2 regions of the Collinsella sp. AM44-11 genome follow, and region 2 is predicted to be linked to the other one. Evidence: predicted binding sites of a transcription regulator. Region 2 holds the regulator's gene; the other holds the start of a gene.
What was found. Region 2 encodes NrdR, which represses ribonucleotide reductase genes. Its sites were predicted from a motif close to AAACACNATATATNGTGTTT; they were not measured.
Positions count from the first base shown of each region.

Region 1 (9,686 bases), on a different contig from region 2:
CGGAAGAGCGGCGCATGCATGTTGCCGATCTCCCAGCACGCATGCGCGAGCGCAATCGGATCCATGCGGTCGACTTCGACCAAATAGACCTCGGCGCTGCGCAGGCGCACGACAACCACCACGGGCACCATGCCCGAACGGTCAATGGTGAGCACGTCGCCATCGGCAAGACGACCGCCGTCGGCAGTATCCAACCGAACATCGATCGTGCGCCCCAGTTCCGTCACGCCCACAAACGCGCATGCATCAGCCTGGTCCCAATCGAGCAGTAGCTCGTCAACTTCAAAGACGCCGCCCAACTTCCGGCGAAGCAGGAGTTCATAGGACGGATCGTTGAGATTTCCCAAGCATGTCGTCGAAACCAAGCGTTCAGGCATACTCTAGTCCTCGACCTCGACGAGCTCGATATCAAAGTTGAGATCCTTGCCGGCGAGCTCGTGGTTGGCGTCGAGCGTCACGGCCTCGGGCGTCACGTCGATGACGACGGCGGAGACGGGCATGCCGCTCGGCGTGGACAGGAAGAGCTTCATGCCCTTCTCGATCTGCTCGATATTGGGGACCTGCTCAGCCGGGAAGGTCAGGACCATCTCGGGGTTGTGCTCGCCGTAGGCATCGGCAGCGGGAATGTGCACGGTCTTCTTCTCGCCCACCTGCATGTCGACAACAGCGGCGTCGAAGCCCTTGATCATCTGACCGGCGCCGCAGGTGAACTCCAGCGGCTCGCCGCGATCGTAAGAGCTATCGAACTGCGTGCCGTCGTCGAGCGTGCCACGATAATGGGTCTTGACCTTCTTGCCCTGGTTGGACATGGTAACCTCCGTGATAAGGGCGGCGCACAACGCGGGCCGCCGTGAACATATGGCGCTAACTATACCCTAGTCATACAATTCAAAGACAGTTTGCAAAGAAACGCTGCAACCGGAGGAACCATGGCATATCCCGTATTTGACCTACACTGCGACACTGCCGACCGAATCGGCTGGGCCACGCTCGATCTCGACCTGCGCTTTACCGCCGGCACCGACGGTTATTTCCCCGGCGACGAAACGCATCCGCAAGATTTCGACCTCATCGAGGGTAACGCCTGTGCCATCTCGCTCGTAAAGATCGGCAACACGCCGTGGGCACAGTGCTTCGCCACGTTTGTCCCCGACGAGATTCCCACCGCCCACGCCGCGCGCTTCCAGGCGCAGATCATGGCGCATATGAGCGGCCAGGCAATGCTCAACCACGACCGTATGGTCAACGTGCGCAGCGCCGCAGACATTCGCCCCGCGCTCAAGGACGGCAAGGTCGCTTGCATCCACACCATCGAAAACGCCACGTTCTTTGCCGAGGACCCCGCGCTGATCGAGGTGCTCAAGAGCCTGGGCGTGCTTATGTCGTCACTCAGCTGGAACGCGCAGGGACCGCTCGCGAGCGGCCACGACACCCACGCCGGCCTCACCGCCGCCGGCATCGAGGCGCTTACGCAGATGGAGCACGCCGGCATGGTGCTCGACGTCTCCCACCTCAACGATGAGTGCCTTGACGAGGTCGCCGCCCGCGCCACGCGTCCCTTCGTCGCCAGCCACTCCAACTCCCGTGCGGTTTGCGGCGTCAAACGCAACCTTACCGACGACCAGTTCCGCACCATTCGCGACATGGGTGGCATCGTCGGCCTCAACTACTGCAGCGAGTTCCTTTCCAACGACGCAACCGACAAGACCGCCGCAGACGTCACCTTCGACCAGCTGGCGGCGCATATCGAGCACTGGCTCGACCTGGGCGGCGAGGACGTCATCGCGCTCGGCGGCGACTGGGACGGCGCCACGGTGCCCGCTTTCCTCTCCGATGCCAGCAAGATGCCCGAGTTCCAGAACATGCTTTCCAAGCATTTTGGCAAGACCGTGATGCAAAAGCTCTGCAGCGACAACGCGCTCGCCTTCTTTGAGCGCTATTAATTTCACATCCCTTGAGCGGGCCGGCATGCCGAACGGTCGACATGCCGGCCCGTCCCCAATCCAAAGGACCGCTTTTGACGCAGCAGTTTACGATTTCCGCATCCCGACCGGATGGGACGCCCATCCCCGTCGTCGTTACCAAAAAGTGCGTCAAGAACTTCAACCTACGCGTCACTTCGAGCGGTGAGGTCCACGCCAGCGCACCGCTCGGCGCCACCCGCGAGCGTATCGAAGCGTTTGTGAAGCGCAACAGCGCCTGGATTACCAGCCGACTTGCCCAGCGCGAGCAGCGTCAGGCGACGGCACGAGAGCCGCTCAGCCCCTCGTCCATCATTGCACTTTGGGGCAAGCCCATCACGGTACAGGATGCACTCGATCACAACTTTGCATTACCCGCACCGCGACCCAAACAGGCCACCTTCGCAAGTTTTATGGGTACCGATGAATCGGACGAAGGCCCGCAGGCCAAGCGGCACGCAATCCTCGACGGCCTAACGTCCGACGAGCTCCAAGCCCACATCGACCAGCTCTACGCGTCCGAGGTCACCGCAGCGCTACGCGACATCGTGCACGCGTACGAAATCGCAATGGGCGTCGCCGTGGCCCGCGTCTCCGTGCGCAGCATGAAAACGCGTTGGGGCTCCTGCACACCCAAAACCGGCGCCATTCGCATCGCGCGCGAGCTCGCCGCCTACCCTGTCGAATGCCTCGACATGGTTGTCGCCCACGAGCTCGTCCACTTGCTCGAGCCAAGCCACAATCAGCGGTTTCACGCCCTGCTCGACACGTACTGCCCTAACAATAGAGCTCTGTCGCAGCGGCTCAAGCAGCCACCCCTCAACAAGCTCTAGCGTCGACTAGCGCACGCGCTCGATCTCGACGCCGCAGCTTGCCAGGGGCAGGCCAACAGGAGCCCACGGCTTATCGAGCTTTATGCGCACACCAAGCAGCGAGGGATAACGGCGCAGCAGCATCTGGGCTGTCCCCTCGGCTGCCGCCTCGATGAGCTTAAACGTGTGCTCGCGCAGATAGCCATCGACATCGTGGCACACCGAGCCGTAGTCAATCGAGGCGTCCAGGTTATCGTGCTCCCCCGCCGCGCGCAGGTCGGCATAGAGCACCAGAGAAACGATGAACTTCTGACCCAGCGCATTCTCCTCGGGATACACGCCATGGTTGGCAAAAACCTCAAGGCCGTCAATGACAATGCGATCGGCATGGCGCAGATCGTCATAGCTCACGTGAGGCGCCGCCGTTGCGGTGGATATTTCGCCCCTTCCACGGCGGGCGAGCTCAGCACCTTCGGTCTTGGTTGCATTCTCGGGCAGTTTCTTGTTACTCAATGCGATCGTCTCCTTCGTTTAGAACCCCGACCGCGCAAACTAACTACACGCGAATCGACAGGTTCTTTTTATCATCGCTCCAGTTGCAAGCGTTGCGCGCGGGGCATGCAAAGCAGGCACGCGACGCTTTATCGGCTGCATAGAGCAGACGCTCAAGCGGTTGGCTGTTCACGCGCAGCTTTCGATGGCCCAGAATGGCCGTCTTAATGGCTGCGGCATCGGCCGGCTCAAACGCCACGTCATCGGACATGCCGCCGAGAATTGCATCAGCGACGCGTTCGCTTGCAACATCATGGGATATACCCGATTCATACTGTTCATCTTTGCCGATATCGTGAAGAAGTGCCGTGGCGTAGATGACCTCGCGGTCAAATTCGAGCTGTTCCTCGAGATTCTTGATCCACATAATGCGAGCGACATCGAGAAGATGGTCAATACCGTGGCGGCAGAAGATGCGCCCCGATTCCAACCGTGCAATGTTGCCCAGGTGCCGCCGGAACAGCCCGTTGGCACAAATGTAATCAATGCGAGGCATGGCACCAAAGGGGGCCAGGCCCGAAGCCATAAAGCCGCGACGCGACGTCCCCTCATCGGTCTTCGATGTAAAGTCGTTGACGACTCTCATGGTTAGCGGCCCAGCATCCTAAAGAAACGCTCCTCGAGCGCGGGATCGGTCTCAAAGACGCCGCGGCGAGCGAGCGTCACGGTCTTGGTGCCGGGCTTTTGCACGCCACGCATCGTCATGCACATATGCTCGGCCTCCATCAACACAATCGCTCCCTGGGGAGCGAGATAGTCCATGAGGGCATCGGCAACCTGTGCACACAGTTGCTCCTGCAGCTGAAGACGACGGGCATAAACCTCAACCGTGCGGGCGAGCTTGGAAAGCCCAGCCACCCGACCGTTAGGGATATAACCAATGGCGGCCTTGCCATAAAACGGCAGCAGATGATGTTCGCACAGCGAGTAGAACGTGATGTCGCGCTCGATAACCAAATCGTTCGAAGCGACGGCAAAGGTTTTGGACAGGTGCTCCTCGGCACTCTGGTCCATGCCGCCGGCGATCTCACCATACATACGGGCAACGCGCGCCGGGGTCTCCAACAGGCCCTCACGAGTTGGGTCCTCCCCTATGCCCTCAAGCAACAGCTTAATGGCGGCCTCGACTTTTTCCTGATCGACCATCTGGGCCTCACTTTTCCGATTTCACGTTCGCGCTATGGTACCACGCCCTCCGGCATCGACCACAAGCTACATAGTATGGGTCGAATAGACCGGATCGTCCCGCCAAAGCTGCACAGCGTCGCAAAGCGCAACGCCCTCACGCACAGCGCGGTCGCGCGTAGCGTTCATATCGATCACACGCTGGTTACTCGAGCCCCTAAAGCGCAACGAGATATCATAAAGATCCTGAACAAACGGGCCATCCACCAACATGTCGAGGCAGGCAAGGATACGGTCCGTCACCTCAGTATGGTGACGACCACCCGGCATAAGCTCCTCGAGCACGTCGCCGGTAAAACACCAAATGGTCTTTCCTGACCCCGCAGGATAAGCGGCACGAACACGCTCGACAAACTCAACGAGCCCCGCCTGGTTCTCGGGTTCCATGGGCTCCCCACCCAGAATCGTCAGGCCGTCAATAAAGGGATGATCGAGGCTCTCGATAATCTTGTCCTCGACGGCACGATCAAAGGGCTCGCCCGCAGCAAAGTCCCACGCAACAGAGTTAAAGCAATTCTTGCACCCACGACGGCACCCGCTCACAAACAGAGAAGTACGAACGCCTTCCCCATCAGCAATGTCGAAATACTTAATGTTCGCGTAGTTCATAGGTAACTCTCCCGGGAGGCCGGGGCATATCATCCCGTCCTCAAACATTCTCGGCCTTCGGCCTGCGAAACTGCGGGCGGGACGATATGTCCCGGCCTCATGCAAAGGGTAACTCAATGAACGAAGCGAACATCGAGCATAGGGTTCGAGGTCCAATAAAAACTGGGTTGCGGCTCAACCGCTATCGCAAGTAAATCGCAGCTGCAGCTCGAATTATTTCCGCTAAGAACTTCGAGGAGTGAGCAGACCGCGCGCTGCATCTCAGCTACGTCAACTTGGCTGAGCCGAGAGGGCCGCTTGGGCTTTTGCTCGATATGAGTTCCGCACGCAAAGAAGGCCACTTAATGTGGCCTTCGTCTTGCGCAGGACTGTCCGAAATAGCGAGCAAATGCCCAAGCGGCCCTCTCGGTTCAGCCCCGGAGCGGTATTAGAGATGCAGCACGCGGTCGCGGATCTCCTCGGTTCGACCCTGGTTCCAGAACTGGGTACCGATGTAGCCGCACGTGCGACGGGCGACATTCATCTTCTCCTGGTCGCGGTTGCCGCAGCTGGGGCACTCCCACACCAGCTTGCCGTCATCCTCGACAATCTTGATCTCGCCATCGTAGCCGCACACCTGGCAGTAGTCGCTCTTGGTGTTGAGCTCGGCGTACATGATGTTGTCGTAGATGTACTGCATCACGCGGATGACAGCCTTGAGGTTGTCCTGCATGTTGGGAACCTCGACGTAGGAGATGGCACCGCCCGGCGAAAGCTGCTGGAACATGCCCTCGAACTTGAGCTTGTCGAATGCGTCGATCTCCTCGGACACGTGGACGTGGTAGCTGTTGGTGATGTAGCCCTTGTCCGTCACGCCCGGGATGATGCCAAAACGACGCTGCAGGCACTTGGCGAACTTGTAGGTCGTCGACTCAAGCGGGGTACCGTACAGCGAGAAGTCAATATCGCTTTCGGCCTTCCACTCGGCGCACTTGTCGTTCATGCGCTGCATGACGGCCATGGCAAAGGGCGTGCCCTCCTTCTCGGTGTGGCTGTGGCCCGTCATGTACTTGACGCACTCATACAGGCCGGCATACCCCAGGCTGATGGTGGAATAGCCGCCCACGAGCAGCTTATCGATCGTCTCGCCCTTCTTCAGACGCGCCAGGGCGCCGTACTGCCAAAGAATCGGCGCGGCATCCGAAAGCGTGCCCATCAGGCGCTCATGACGGCACAGCAGGGCACGATGGCACAGCTCAAGGCGCTCATCGAAGATCTTCCAGAACTTGTCCATGTCCTGATGCGAGCTCAGCGCGACATCGGGCAGGTTGATGGTCACAACACCCTGGTTAAAGCGACCATAGTACTTAGGCTTGGTCGGGTCATAGTTCAGCGCGTTGGCGACATTGTTAAAGCCGTTGCCCGAACGGTCGGGCGTCAGGAAACTACGACAACCCATGCAGGTGTAGCAATCGCCGTTGCCGGCGGTCTCGCCCTTAGACAGCTTGAGCTCGCGCATCTTCTTCTCGGAGATGTAGTCGGGCACCATGCGCTTGGCGGTGCACTTGGCAGCCAGCTGGGTCAGGTAGAAGTACGGGGAATTCTCGTGAACGTTATCGTCCTCGAGTACATAGATAAGCTTGGGGAATGCCGGGGTAATCCACACACCGGCTTCGTTCTTAACGCCCTCATAGCGCTGACGAAGCGTCTCCTCCACGATCATGGCAAGGTCGTGCTTCTCCTGCGCTGAGCGAGCCTCGTTGAGATACATAAAGACCGTCACAAACGGCGCCTGGCCGTTTGTGGTCATAAGGGTCACGACCTGATACTGAATCGTCTGGACGCCGCGACGGATCTCGTCACGCAGACGGTCCTCAACGACCTCACGGACCTTTTCGGCAGATGCCGAAACACCGAGCTCCTCGAGCTCGCGGGCAACCTCGCCGCGAATCTTTTGACGGCTCACCTCAACAAAGGGGGCGAGATGGGTCAGCGAAATAGACTGGCCGCCGTACTGGGAGGAAGCAACCTGGGCGATAATCTGCGTCGCGATGTTGCAGGCAGTCGAGAAGCTGTGCGGCTTCTCGATCAGCGTGCCCGAGATAACGGTGCCGTTCTGGAGCATGTCCTCCAGGTTCACCAGGTCGCAGTTATGCATGTGCTGGGCAAAGTAGTCGGAATCGTGGAAGTGGATCAGGCCCTCATTGTGGGCATCCACGATCTCCTGGGGCAGCAGCACACGCTGAGTCAGGTCCTTGGAAATCTCGCCGGCCATATAGTCACGCTGGACGGAATTGACGGTCGGGTTCTTGTTAGAGTTCTCCTGCTTGACCTCTTCGTTATTGCACTCGATCAGCGACAAAATCTTGTCGTCGGTCGTGTTCTTCTGGCGCTTCAGGCTCTGAACATAGCGATAGATGATGTAGTGGCGAGCAACCTCGTAGCAGTCGAGACGCATGATCTCGTCCTCGACCAGGTCCTGGATCTCCTCGACCGAAACGGTGTGGCCCGCGTTCTCGCATGCCTCGGCGACGTTTTGTGCCGCGTAAACCACCTGGCGGTCGGTTAGACGAGAGCTCTCCTCGACCTCCAAGTTGGCGGCGCGGATGGCATTGACGATCTTATCGATGTCAAAGACAACCTCGGTGCCGCTGCGCTTGATGATCTTCATCCTCTTGCCTCTTTCGCATCGTAGCCTCATTGCGCTTCAGAGCCAAACGATGCCCGGCAGGGCCTGTCCCTGTCTTGCGGCGCCGTCGCGCAATCTTTGTTCTCGATAAACCATAAGCCTCCATGCGGACATTCCCAGAAGCCGATCAAGCGGCTCAAGGACACGTTCAAAAGAGGCAGTTAAGGTCTTCGTTCTCTGTCCGCCATCTATCATACGACAAAGAGGCATCTATATCCTGTATTCTTTTTTTAGGTCAAACACAACATATAGTGTTTCAGCAGGTCAAAGCAATTAGTCATTTTGCAAACGCATTAAAAATGAAGGGCTCTTGGCAGAGTGCTAAAACGTTATCAGCTCGACTACCTGCACGGCAGTTTTGAAACCCCCTCAACCGCGCCGCTGACAAATCCTACCAAAACCAAGCCGCTCACGCCAAAAGAATCCAAAAGATTATGCTTGACCAACATGTTGCGGTCGAATGCCGGCGGACGGAGCGACAGGACTGTAAACGCTCGGAAGACTACAGCCCCGGCGCCCCGTCCGCCGGCATTCGATAGGCGAGGATCTATTACCTCTCTTCGCGAACCATCATGCGGCCGAGAGCCGCTGTAAAGGGATCGAGCAGCACGCCGGCGATAACCACAAAGGCCCATCCCTTTGTGACGAGGCCGGCCCAACGCGCGAAGAACGTACGGCCTTCAATCGTTCCGAATCCTCCCTGGAAGGCAATCTCGCCAAAACCGATCACCATAAAAAGGAGCGTGGCACCGATGACCGTACCGGCGATCTTGTGTGATGCACTCCCCTGCTCAAAACCAAAAAAGTCCAGGCACATACCAACCGTTTTGCCAAACAGCGGGAGTGCGCTCAGAACCTCGGCGATCACCGTGGCCACGATGAGTTGTCCCCAAAAGCCCGTGGGGCCCGTCAGATCCAAGCCAGGCGCCCCTTCAATGATGGGGAGAAACGCGCAGAGCAATAGCGGGTTAAAGAAGCCGTTGAGAATACCGATAACGCGCCTGACAGGTAACTTCATAGCCGTAAGCCTTTCAAAGTCATTGATAGAAAGAGGGCCGCCGGCATATGTCGGCGGCCCCGATAAAACATGATGTACGGCAAAGCAACTACTCGAGCGGCTACTCCGCCTCGCCGCCGGCCGCCATCTTCTCGGCCTCGGCAAGCTGGGCCGGGGTGAGCTTGCGATACTTAATGGCGCCAAAGACGACACAAGCCGCACAGACGATCATGCCGGCGATGAACTTCTGGTCAATCGTTGCACCAAACGGCGACGTCACGGCCTCAAACACAATGGGAGACAATGCCATGCCAAAGTTGATACCTGCCATGCCAATGGCGAGGTTAAACGCACGTCCCTCGGGGGCAGAGTTGCCGGCGGCAAAATTGCCCTCCAGCGGCACGTAGGTCTCCTTGCCCAGCGCAACGACAAAACCCGCAACGCACAGCACCATAAAGGCGGGCGCAACCAGCGTCAGGCCCAGGCCGACGAGCGTCACGCCCCACGCGATCGGCATAGCCAGGTTCTTAAACTTGGCAAACAGCGGACCGACCAAAAGACCAGCCGCAATACCGGCAACGGTCATAACGGTAGAGGCAAGACCGGCCTCCACGGTACCGCCAAAGCCACGGCCCACGACAAGCAGCGAGACATTGGAGCTAAAGAGCTGGAACGTAAGTACGAACACAAAGCTCATGAGCGTGATAATCGCGACCTCTTTAGGCATATTGGCAAACACGTTGACCTCGCGCTTGGGCTCAAGATGACCCTCAGGAAGGCAAACAGCCTCGATTACGATGAAAATGATCATGATGAAGTACGCCGCATAGCTGTGGAACCACTCGGCAGAACCCAAGATGCCGGAAACCATCGTCCAGATAATGCCGCCCAGTGCAACAAAA
Region 1 is NZ_QSFE01000005.1:54,459-64,144, reverse strand. Features, by position in the region: gene DW943_RS04600 (urease accessory protein UreE) at 1-377, opposite strand, end outside; gene DW943_RS04595 (peptidylprolyl isomerase) at 381-809, opposite strand; gene DW943_RS04590 (dipeptidase) at 930-1,943, shown strand; gene DW943_RS04585 (M48 family metallopeptidase) at 2,018-2,794, shown strand; gene folB (dihydroneopterin aldolase) at 2,801-3,286, opposite strand; gene DW943_RS04575 (HD domain-containing protein) at 3,330-3,911, opposite strand; gene folE (GTP cyclohydrolase I FolE) at 3,914-4,471, opposite strand; gene nrdG (anaerobic ribonucleoside-triphosphate reductase activating protein) at 4,538-5,119, opposite strand; gene nrdD (anaerobic ribonucleoside-triphosphate reductase) at 5,547-7,769, opposite strand; gene DW943_RS04555 (hypothetical protein) at 8,338-8,805, opposite strand; gene DW943_RS04550 (MFS transporter) at 8,906-9,686, opposite strand, start outside.
Region 1: nrdD (anaerobic ribonucleoside-triphosphate reductase) is a predicted target of NrdR. The motif match lies at 8,025-8,044, and genes of this name have one in related genera.

Region 2 (9,686 bases):
GCCGCGCCTGCTTCGCACGAGGATTCTCTCGTAAAGCCGCTCAAGGTCGTCGCCCCTTCGCACTCCGGCACCGTCACCGCGGGCAAATAACCGCTGCTGATATTTCGGCAACTCATTGAAAGGTCATGCAATGTACGACTTCGAATCTCAAATCGTCGACATCCCCGACCATCCCGAGCCCGGAGTCGTCTTTAAAGACATCACGCCGCTCTTTGGCAATCCCGAGGCGCTCAAAGCCATGACCGATGCCCTCGCCGAGCACTTTGCCGGCATGGGGATCACCAAGGTCGTGGGTCCCGAGGCTCGCGGCTTTATGGTTGGCGTACCGGTGGCTGTAGCCCTTGGCGCCGGCTTTGTTCCCGCACGTAAACCGGGCAAGCTGCCGCGCGAGACCGTAAGCCAGAGCTACGAGCTCGAGTACGGCACCGATTCAATTGAGATCCATGCCGACGCTATCAGCTCTAAAGATACCGTGTTGATTCTGGACGACTTGGTCGCGACGGGCGGAACCGTCGAGGCAACAGGTAAACTGGTGCGAGATATGGGCGCAAAGCTTATCGGTTACGGTTGTATACTTGAGCTTGCGTTTCTCAACCCGCGCGAGAAGCTCACGCCGTCTGATGACGATGTGGAGCTCTTTAGCCTGGTGACGGTAGGCTAGCCGTTACCCTTAGTTACTGGAAAGGAAGCTACATGCGCACAGCAAACACGCACAAAAACATGGCACGCTGCGCTGCTACGGCAACCCTCGCTTGTGTTTTGGGCTTGGGCCTCGCGGCTCCTGCCTACGCCGATACCGCATCCGACCTTGCCGCTGCTCGTACGAAACTCGAGCAGATCGGCACCCAAACCCAGCAGATTTACGATGAGCTTGCCACGCAGACGCAGGCGCTCGATCAGACTGCCGGCGAGATCACGCAAAAGCAGCAGGAGATCGCCGATGGTCAGGCCAAGCTCTCGACCTATGTCGCCGGCGAGTACAAAACCGGCGGTCTGAGCCTGCTTCAGGTTTTGACGGGTGTCGATGATCTGAGCGATATGCTCAACCGTCTGTTCTACTACGGCAAAGTTTCCGATAAGCAAGCTCAGACCATTCAAGAGGTCAAGGAGCTTAAGCAGCAGCTCACCGATAAGCAGGCCGAGCAGGAGAAGAACGTCGCCACCACGCAAAAGAAGGTCGACGAGCTTAATGCCCAGCAGGCTGAAGCCCAGAACGTCGTAAACTCCCTGGATTCGCAGCTGCAGGCCGAGCTCGCTGCCGAGGCCGAGGCCAACGCTGCGCTGCAGGCTGGCATTAATGCTAGCACCGCCGAAAAGGCCACGGTGAGCAACGACACCGCCGGTACGACCGAGAACACCATCAATGGCGGCCAGACCAACAATAACAACAACCAGGGCGGCAACACGCCGGCTCCCGCACCGCAGCCTGCCCCCACGCCCGCTCCGGCTCCCACGCCTTCAGCACCGAGTCAGTCTGTTGATGGTGGCTCCGTTGTTTCGCGCGCCTACAGCAAGCTCGGCTATGCGTATTCTTGGGGCGGCATTGGACCGAACAGCTTTGACTGCTCCGGTTTTGTAAGCTATTGCCTCACGGGACGCTACTGCCGTCTGGGCACCACGGTCGACTTCATGGGTTGGACCCGTGTGTCCGATCCGCAACCCGGCGATGTTGTGGTTAACTCCTACCATACCGGCATTTATATCGGTAATGGTCAGATGATCCATGCTTCCGACTACAAAACGGGCGTCATCATCAGCTCCGTTGCCGCCGGCATGAACAACAATTATATTTTCGTTCGCTACTAAGTGGTTTAGCTCAGCAAGCAAAGATGGACCTCGTATCCTTGGGGAGCGAGGTCCATTGTTTTATCTCGAGCGCCCGTTTTGCATGTAAGCAACAATCTAGTTTTGAATACTAGATATGCGCAGCATCTGTCCAAAAGATAGCTATAATTGTTGAGGAACAACTAGAAAGGACCCTCAATGAGCTGGGCACTTATCTCAGATTCGAGCTGCAATCTTCGCGATTGGCAACCGACTGCACCCCGTACCACCTTTGCATTCGCTCCTCTCAAAATTCGAGTAGGGGAGCGCGAATTTGTCGACGACCTTTTGCTCGATGTTCACGAGCTTAATGTTGCCATTCAGTCGGAAGCCAGCGCATCATCGAGCGCCTGCCCAAGCGTGGGGGAGTGGGCTGAGCTCTTTAAGCTCGCCGACAAGACGATCTGCATGCCAATCTCGGAGGGTGTCTCTGGAAGCTATAACGCTGCCGCTACGGCACGCGATATGGTACTTGCCGAGGAGCCCAATCGTCAGATTCACCTGGTCAATTCGCGGGCAGCAGGCGGCAAGATGGATCTGATCTTCTTGCTGTTTGATCGTTATCTTGCAAGTAACCCGGACGTTTCCTTTGAGGACGCCTGCGCTTACTTCGACAGTCTCGAGCAAAACAGCAAGATTCTCTTTAGCCTGTGTAATTACGAGAACCTTGCAAAGGCCGGACGCATTCCTAAGGCAGCCGGCGTCATTGCCAACAAGCTCAATATTCGCATTTTGGGCACGGCGAGCGAGGCCGGTAAAATCGAGCTCGTCGGGCACACGCGTGGCGAAAAGAAGATGCTCAACAAGATCATCGACACCATGGAAGCCGAAGGTTTTACGGGCGGCGAGGTCGTTATCGACCATGTCGAGAATGAGGCAGGCGCCCAAGCACTTGCCAGCCGAATTGTGGAGCGCTGGCCAGGCTCCAAGACTATCATCATGCCCTGTAACGGGCTAGATTCATACTATGCCGAAATGCATGGGCTCATTATCGGCTACGGCATGGGCGTGGCTTCGGGCCAATAACGTCCAACCAAGCAAAAATACGGGCGGGACAAAGTGGCAGATAGCCCTTTGTTCCGCCCGTTTTATACGTCGGCTAGCTATTAAACCCATTAAACTTTAGATAGCTCATCAGGTACGCTTTCGAAACGAAGGATGAAACCGCACTGCGCACAAGCAGCGACTCACGCGTTACCTGATGCGCCGTATCGGGAACCGGCGTCTGCTCGACGGAAAACGCCGAACGAATCGATGCCTCGAGCTGATCGACCACATAATCGAAGGCCGTCGGGGCATCGTAGCTCAAACGCTGAATGTTAAAGAGTGCCTGCACCGCAGCAATAGGTAAGACCTGCTTAAAGAGGCAGATAGCGATCAGGCGGGCAATCTGCTCGCGGCCATATTGCTTTTTGACCGGAGCAGGCACCAAGCCGACCTTCACGTAGTTATTGATCATCGATGGCGTAATGACAGGGTGCTCAACGCAAATGGACAGCGGCTCCATCCACAGCGCAACATACTCAATAACCTGGTCGCGGTAGAGCGTCACATTGGGCAACTGGTCATAGCGCGGCAGACTCAACGTATTGAGTTTGCGCACGACTTCGGACTGAATAAATGCATCGGGCAGCACAGTGGGCTGAATATCCTCAGGTTTAATGCTGACCGTCGAATCGGACATCGGAATAACGTGTTTAACGTGGTTCATAAAGGTCCTCCGTTCATTTTCTATATTGTATTCTAGGTTATCTAGTTTTACATACCACATAGCCGGCAAGTAAAAGTGGTTGGACAACACATTGATGCATCGTCCAACCACTTTGTTTAAAGATAGCAACCTTACATAAGATATATTATCGTACTTATCCACGAAGAAACGCGTATGCGCTCGTTGCCGCTATGGCTCCATCAGAAACGGCGGTCACAACCTGGCGTAAGCGCTTGGAACGGATGTCGCCAGCGGCAAATAGACCAGGTGTACGGGTGGCCATCGAATCGTCGGTGACAATGCCGCCGTCGGGAGCCAGGTCGACTAGATGCTCAACAAGCTCGGTATGTGGCTGCGTCCCCGTAAAGACAAAGATGCCAAACGAGCCGGGCTCAAATGACTCGGCATGAGTTTCCCCAGATGCATTGTCCTTAAAGGTAATCGTCGTTGGCATGGCTTCGCCCGATAGCTCCACAATACTAGTTTGGTACCTAACTGTAATATTGTCCTTTGCGAGTACTTTCTGAACAACACCATCGGGCGCACGGAACTGGTCGCGGCGCAGCACGATGGTCACACTGCTGGCAATGTCGGACAGGAACAGCGCCTCTTCGCATGCCGAATTGCCACCACCGATTACAAAAACCTGCTTGCCGCGGAAAAACATGCCGTCACATGTTGCGCAATACGAAACGCCACGACCGCGATACGTATCCTCGCCAGCGAAACCTGCCGGACGCGGCGTGGCACCCATGCAAGCGATAACGCTTGAGGCCAGCGTATCGCCCATATCGTGATGCACCGTAAACAGCGCCGCATCGGCATCGTAATCGACGCCCGTCACCATACTCCATTCAACCTGAGCCCCCAGGCCTTCAGCATGCTGTTGGAACCGCTCACCAAGTTCGGCACCGCTCAGCAGCGGAATGCCAGGATAATTCTCAATCTCGTTGGATGTAGCGATCTGTCCGCCCGACATGCCCTGCTCAAGGACAGTCGTCGTCAGGTTGGCACGCGCAGCATAAATGGCGGCAGCATAGCCCGCGGGACCTCCGCCGATAATCGCAACATCGATCGTCTGATCGGTAGTCATGAAGAGTCCTCTCGTCGAAACGTTGTCGTTCTTTGCGCTCATACCCAAATTTACGTGAACATGACACTCATGCACTACAATGATAAATCCCGTGTTACAACGTCGAAGGGGAGTTATCGATGGATCAGGCGCAGACGAGTGACGACGCTCCCCTGCTCACGCACAGCACTCCCCAATCGGAGCAAACCACGCTCCTGGCTCAGCAAAAACCTCTCGTGACCATCGTGCACGCCTCCGTTGGCTCGGGCCACAAGGCCGCCGCAAATGCGATTGCGCAGGCATTCGACCTCATCCGCGGCACCAATGGCATCCCCGAGGATATTGAGATTGAAGTGCTCGATATCCTTGATTTTGGACGTATTAAATTCGACGGTAATAAGACCGCGGCTTCTTTTACGGGAGCCACGCGCCCCATTTACGACCTGACCTGGCGATATACGCTTACGGGACATCTTCTCTGGGGTGGCGGAACGGCATGGTCGCGAATTATGTTCCCCGCCTTCAACGAATATATTCGTAGCCGCAGGCCCATAGCCGTGGTTGCAACGCACATCACAGCAGCCAATGTTGCCGTGGGCGCCCGCGTAATTACGGGTATCGATTATCCGGTCATCTGCGTACCGACCGACTACGAAGTCGAGGGATGGTGGCCCCACAAGGACACCGATTTATTCTGTGTTGCCAACGAATTTATGTCCGAAACGCTGCGTCCGCGCAAGGTGCCCGAGGCAAAGATTCGCATTACCGGCATTCCTATTCGCGCCGGATTCGACACGGATTACGATCGCGAGGAAGAGCTAGCCAAGTTCAACCTCCCCACCGACAAGACCGTCGTGCTGGTTATGGCCGGCGCCAGTTTACCTCAACCGTACGTCCGCTTTCGCGCGGCGATGGACCATACACTCCCCTTCCTGCGCAGCTTCGAAGACATGCACTTTGTCTTTTTGCCCGGCAAGGACACCGAATATGCCACCCGCCTCAAAACGCTCTTCGACGCCATGAAGCTCGATAACGTCACGGTGTTGGACTATGTCGACGACATGGCGGCCCTCATGCACGGCTGCGACCTGGCAATCCTAAAATCGGGCGGACTCACTGTTACCGAGTGCCTGTGCGCGCATCTGCCGATGATCCTGTTGGGCAAATCATACGGCCAGGAAAAGGCCAACACCACGATGCTCACCGGCATGGGCGCCAGCATGCATGTCACCACCGCACGAGAACTCATCGTTACCCTACGTCACTTGCACGACCATCCCGAATCACTCAAAGCCCTACTCATCAACGGCGAAGTACTACGCCGCCCCCACGCAGCCGAAGACATAGCCATCGCAACCATGGAGCTCGTAGGCAAACCCCAAAAGCGCAAACGAGCCTTCTGCCGCTTCTACTGGGGCGAAAAACCTGCGCATATCAGGTAGCGTCTTAATGTCCGCTTACCTGTGGGAGGCCCCTATATATCATCCCGTGCTCAAACATTCTCGCTTCGCTGCGAAACTGCGCGCGGGACGATATATAGGGGCCTCCCGCAGGTAAGCTGCGTTAACGTACCAGCGGCTATACCAGATTCCCCACCAGTAGAATCTGCAAAGGGGAACCAGAAAATATAAATACAGTAAGTCGATGCGACAAAGGAGGCGTCCCTTCATCGCATCGACTTACTAGAAAAGTAAATATTGTTTCAAGCGAGTAGCCGCCCGCCCGGGGCTTACCTATATCGTTCCACGCGCAGTTTCGCAGCGAGCGAAGCGACGCGAGAATGTTTGAGCATGGAATGATATAGGTAAGCCCCGGGCGGGAGGGATACGGGCGCCCTAGGCGATGCCGCTGGAGCCGAAGCCTCCTTTGCCTCGGTCGGTTTTGTCTAGTTCTTCTACTTCTACGAGGTTGACCGTGGGGACTTCTTGGATGACGAGCTGGGCGATGCGGTCGCCTTTGTTGATTTGGATGTCGTTGGTGGGATCCAGGTTGATAAGGATAACCTTGAGTTCTCCTCGGTAGTGGGCGTCAATGAGGCCCGGCGTGTTGACTATAGACAGGCCCTGCTTGATGGCCAAGCCGCTGCGGGGCTGGACGAAGCCGGCGTAGCCGTCGGGCAGGGCGATGGCCAGCCCAGTAGAGACCAGACGGCGTTCGAAGGGCTTCAGGACGCAGTCCTCGTTGGAGCGCAAATCCAAGCCGGCATCGGTGGGATGGGCGTATTTGGGAAGCTCGACGGTGGGATCGAGACGCTTTATGTTGACGGTAATGTTGGGCATGGAATCACCTTAGCTTGTCGAGCTCTTGCAGAAACTCATCGACGTCTTTGAAATCGCGGTAGACCGAGGCAAAGCGGATGTACGCCACCTTGTCAATCTTGGCCAAGCGCTTGAGCACCATGTCACCCAACTCATGGGACGTGACGGCCGTCAGCGTGCGAGAGCGCAGCTCGACCTCGATGTCATCGATAATCTCATTGAGCTTCTTAGTGTCGATATCGCGCTTGATGGTGGCTCGCATCAAGCCGACGAGCAGCTTATTGCGATCGAACCGCTGCTTGGTTCCGTCTGACTTAATGACCTCGATTGGGTCTTCGCATCGCTCGAACGTTGTAAAGCGATAGTTACACGAGCAACATTCGCGACGGCGCTTAATGGTGTTATTTGACTCCTGCATACGAGAATCAACGACGCGGGTATGTGCCTTGCCGCATTTGGGACAGCGCATGGTACCTCCTCTTAAACGATAACAAGGGTACCATGCGCAGCGCGATAATGATTACGAACGAGCAGGAACCTTAAGATGCGCACCGGCGGCGAGCGAACCATGCTCCAGATGATTGACGTTACGGATCATGTCGGAAGTCTCTTGCGTGGAAAGGCCTTCGATTGGATATTCCTCGGCAAGCGACCAAAGAGAATCGCCAGTCTGAACGCGAATGGTCTCGTAAGTAATGTTGGAAACGGACTCGGCATACGCGGCGTGACGAGCGCTAAAGACCGAAGTAGCGAGGACAAAGAAGAGCGTAAGCGCAACGGCGACGGCGACAATCGTCGGAACCTTCAGGGCAACGCGGGCCGGCGCGACTACAGCCTGCTGATTGCGAGCAGGCTGTACGGTCAAAGGTTGAATGCCGGAGCGGCCACCCTGAACAACCGCAAAAGCGGGTTCTGCAGGCGTCTCGAGCTTAAGGGCGAGGTTTCCCTGGACCATATTCGTTGCGTTCATCATGTTCTCCTCTCGCGTGTTTTGCTGAGAACAGTTTTATCAAGCCGCGCGGACAAAAATGTCTAGCGCGAGAACGAATGTTCGGTTATTATTATCTTCGAACAGTTGTTCCTGTCAAGCAAAATTCGAACATTTGTTTGACATGGGTAGAGAGGATGCCCTGATGGCTCGCAAAATTACCAAGCGTCAGCAGCAAATTTACGACTTCATCAAGGAATATCAGCAGGAGAAGGGTTATCCGCCCAGCGTGCGCGAGATGGCTTCTGCCGTGGGCCTTTCCTCCCCAAGCACCGTGCACGCCCATCTCTCTGCCCTGGAGGCGCGCGGGCTACTCAAGCGCGATGCCACCAAACCGCGCGCCCTGGAACTCTTTAACGAGGACGGTTCCTCTGTCTCAATTTCTAAATCTGACGAGCCCACCGCACCTCGCGGAACGGTCTCGCTACCGCTCGTTGGTCGCGTCGCGGCTGGGATCCCCATTCTGGCCGAGCAGAATATCGAAGACACGTTTACTATCCCGACCGAAATCGCGACTGATCAGGGTTCCTTTATCCTTGAGGTGCATGGGAGCTCAATGATCAATGTCGGCATCTTCAATGGCGATTACATCATTGTCCGTGAACAAAAGAATGCCATGAACGGCGAAATTGTCGTGGCCATGATCGATGGTTCAGCGACCGTCAAGACGTTCTACAAGGAGCAGGGACGCGTACGCCTGCAGCCTGAGAATGACACCATGGAGCCTATCTATGCAACGAATCCCGTTATCCTGGGCAAAGTCGTCGGCTTGATGCGCCGGTTCTCGTAATGCAAAAACGCATCACCATCTTTGATACCGTCCGCGGGTTTACGATGATTTCTATGGCAGGTTTTCACGCTTGCTATGATCTTGCCTACCTGTACGGCTGGGATATGCCTTGGTTTACCCAGACTGTCTTTCAAGACGTCTGGCGCGCCAGCATCAGCTGGGTATTTTTGTTTATCGCGGGTTGGATGTGTACTCTTTCGCGCAACAATATCAAACGTGCCGCCAAATACGCCTTAGCAGCACTCGTTGTCTGGTTGGCAACAACACTTGTCTCAGTCGACGATTCGGTTAATTTTGGCATCATCTACTGCATGGCCGCATGCACCGGCATCGTGGCGTTGACCGATCCCGTCCTTAAGAAGATAACGGCGAGATGGGGCATGCCCCTATGCCTTGTGTTGTTCGCCCTCACCTGGAGCATCCCCAAAACGATCTACCCTGTCCCCTACCTGGCGTGGCTGGGATTTCCGAGCCCTGGGTTTGTCTCGGGTGATTACTACCCCATCATCCCGTTTATCTTTATGTATCTTGCAGGATACTTCGCCGCACACATAGCGCAGGGAATCGATGAGACCGTCCCTAGCTGGGCCTACGCCAACCCCCTGCCGGCGCTCGCCAGCCTTGGACGTCACGCTCTCCCCTTTTATCTGCTGCATCAGCCCATCATTCTGGGCATTTTGGAGCTCGTCTACTCGGTGCGATAACGCTCGAGCCGCGGTGCAATACGAGCCGGCAACTTCGCCACAATGCGAACGCCGTCCTCGAGATATTCCTCATGCAGAAGGGTTCCCTGCTCATGCACCAGCGTGATGAGAGCGCCCTCACGATACGGGATATCAGCGGAGAGCAACACATCGGTGGCAGCTGCCTCGCGAGCAATCCGGTCGACGAGATCGTCGAGCCCTTCGCCCGTTTGAGCCGAGAACAGAACGGCCTCCGGATAGCGACGACGGAAACTCAATCGATCGACGCTATCGAGAAGATCGATTTTATTGAATACGGTAAGCGTTAAACGCTCTCCGGCGCCGATCTCATCAAGCACG
Region 2 is NZ_QSFE01000001.1:170,370-180,055, forward strand. Features, by position in the region: gene DW943_RS00825 (MerR family transcriptional regulator) at 1-90, shown strand, start outside; gene DW943_RS00830 (adenine phosphoribosyltransferase) at 131-661, shown strand; gene DW943_RS00835 (NlpC/P60 family protein) at 694-1,806, shown strand; gene DW943_RS00840 (DegV family protein) at 1,984-2,850, shown strand; gene DW943_RS00845 (DUF1836 domain-containing protein) at 2,924-3,535, opposite strand; gene DW943_RS00850 (NAD(P)/FAD-dependent oxidoreductase) at 3,690-4,628, opposite strand; gene DW943_RS00855 (glycosyltransferase) at 4,748-6,049, shown strand; gene dut (dUTP diphosphatase) at 6,443-6,886, opposite strand; gene nrdR (transcriptional regulator NrdR) at 6,891-7,334, opposite strand; gene DW943_RS00870 (LysM peptidoglycan-binding domain-containing protein) at 7,386-7,835, opposite strand; gene lexA (transcriptional repressor LexA) at 7,999-8,643, shown strand; gene DW943_RS00880 (heparan-alpha-glucosaminide N-acetyltransferase) at 8,643-9,347, shown strand; gene hflX (GTPase HflX) at 9,332-9,686, opposite strand, start outside.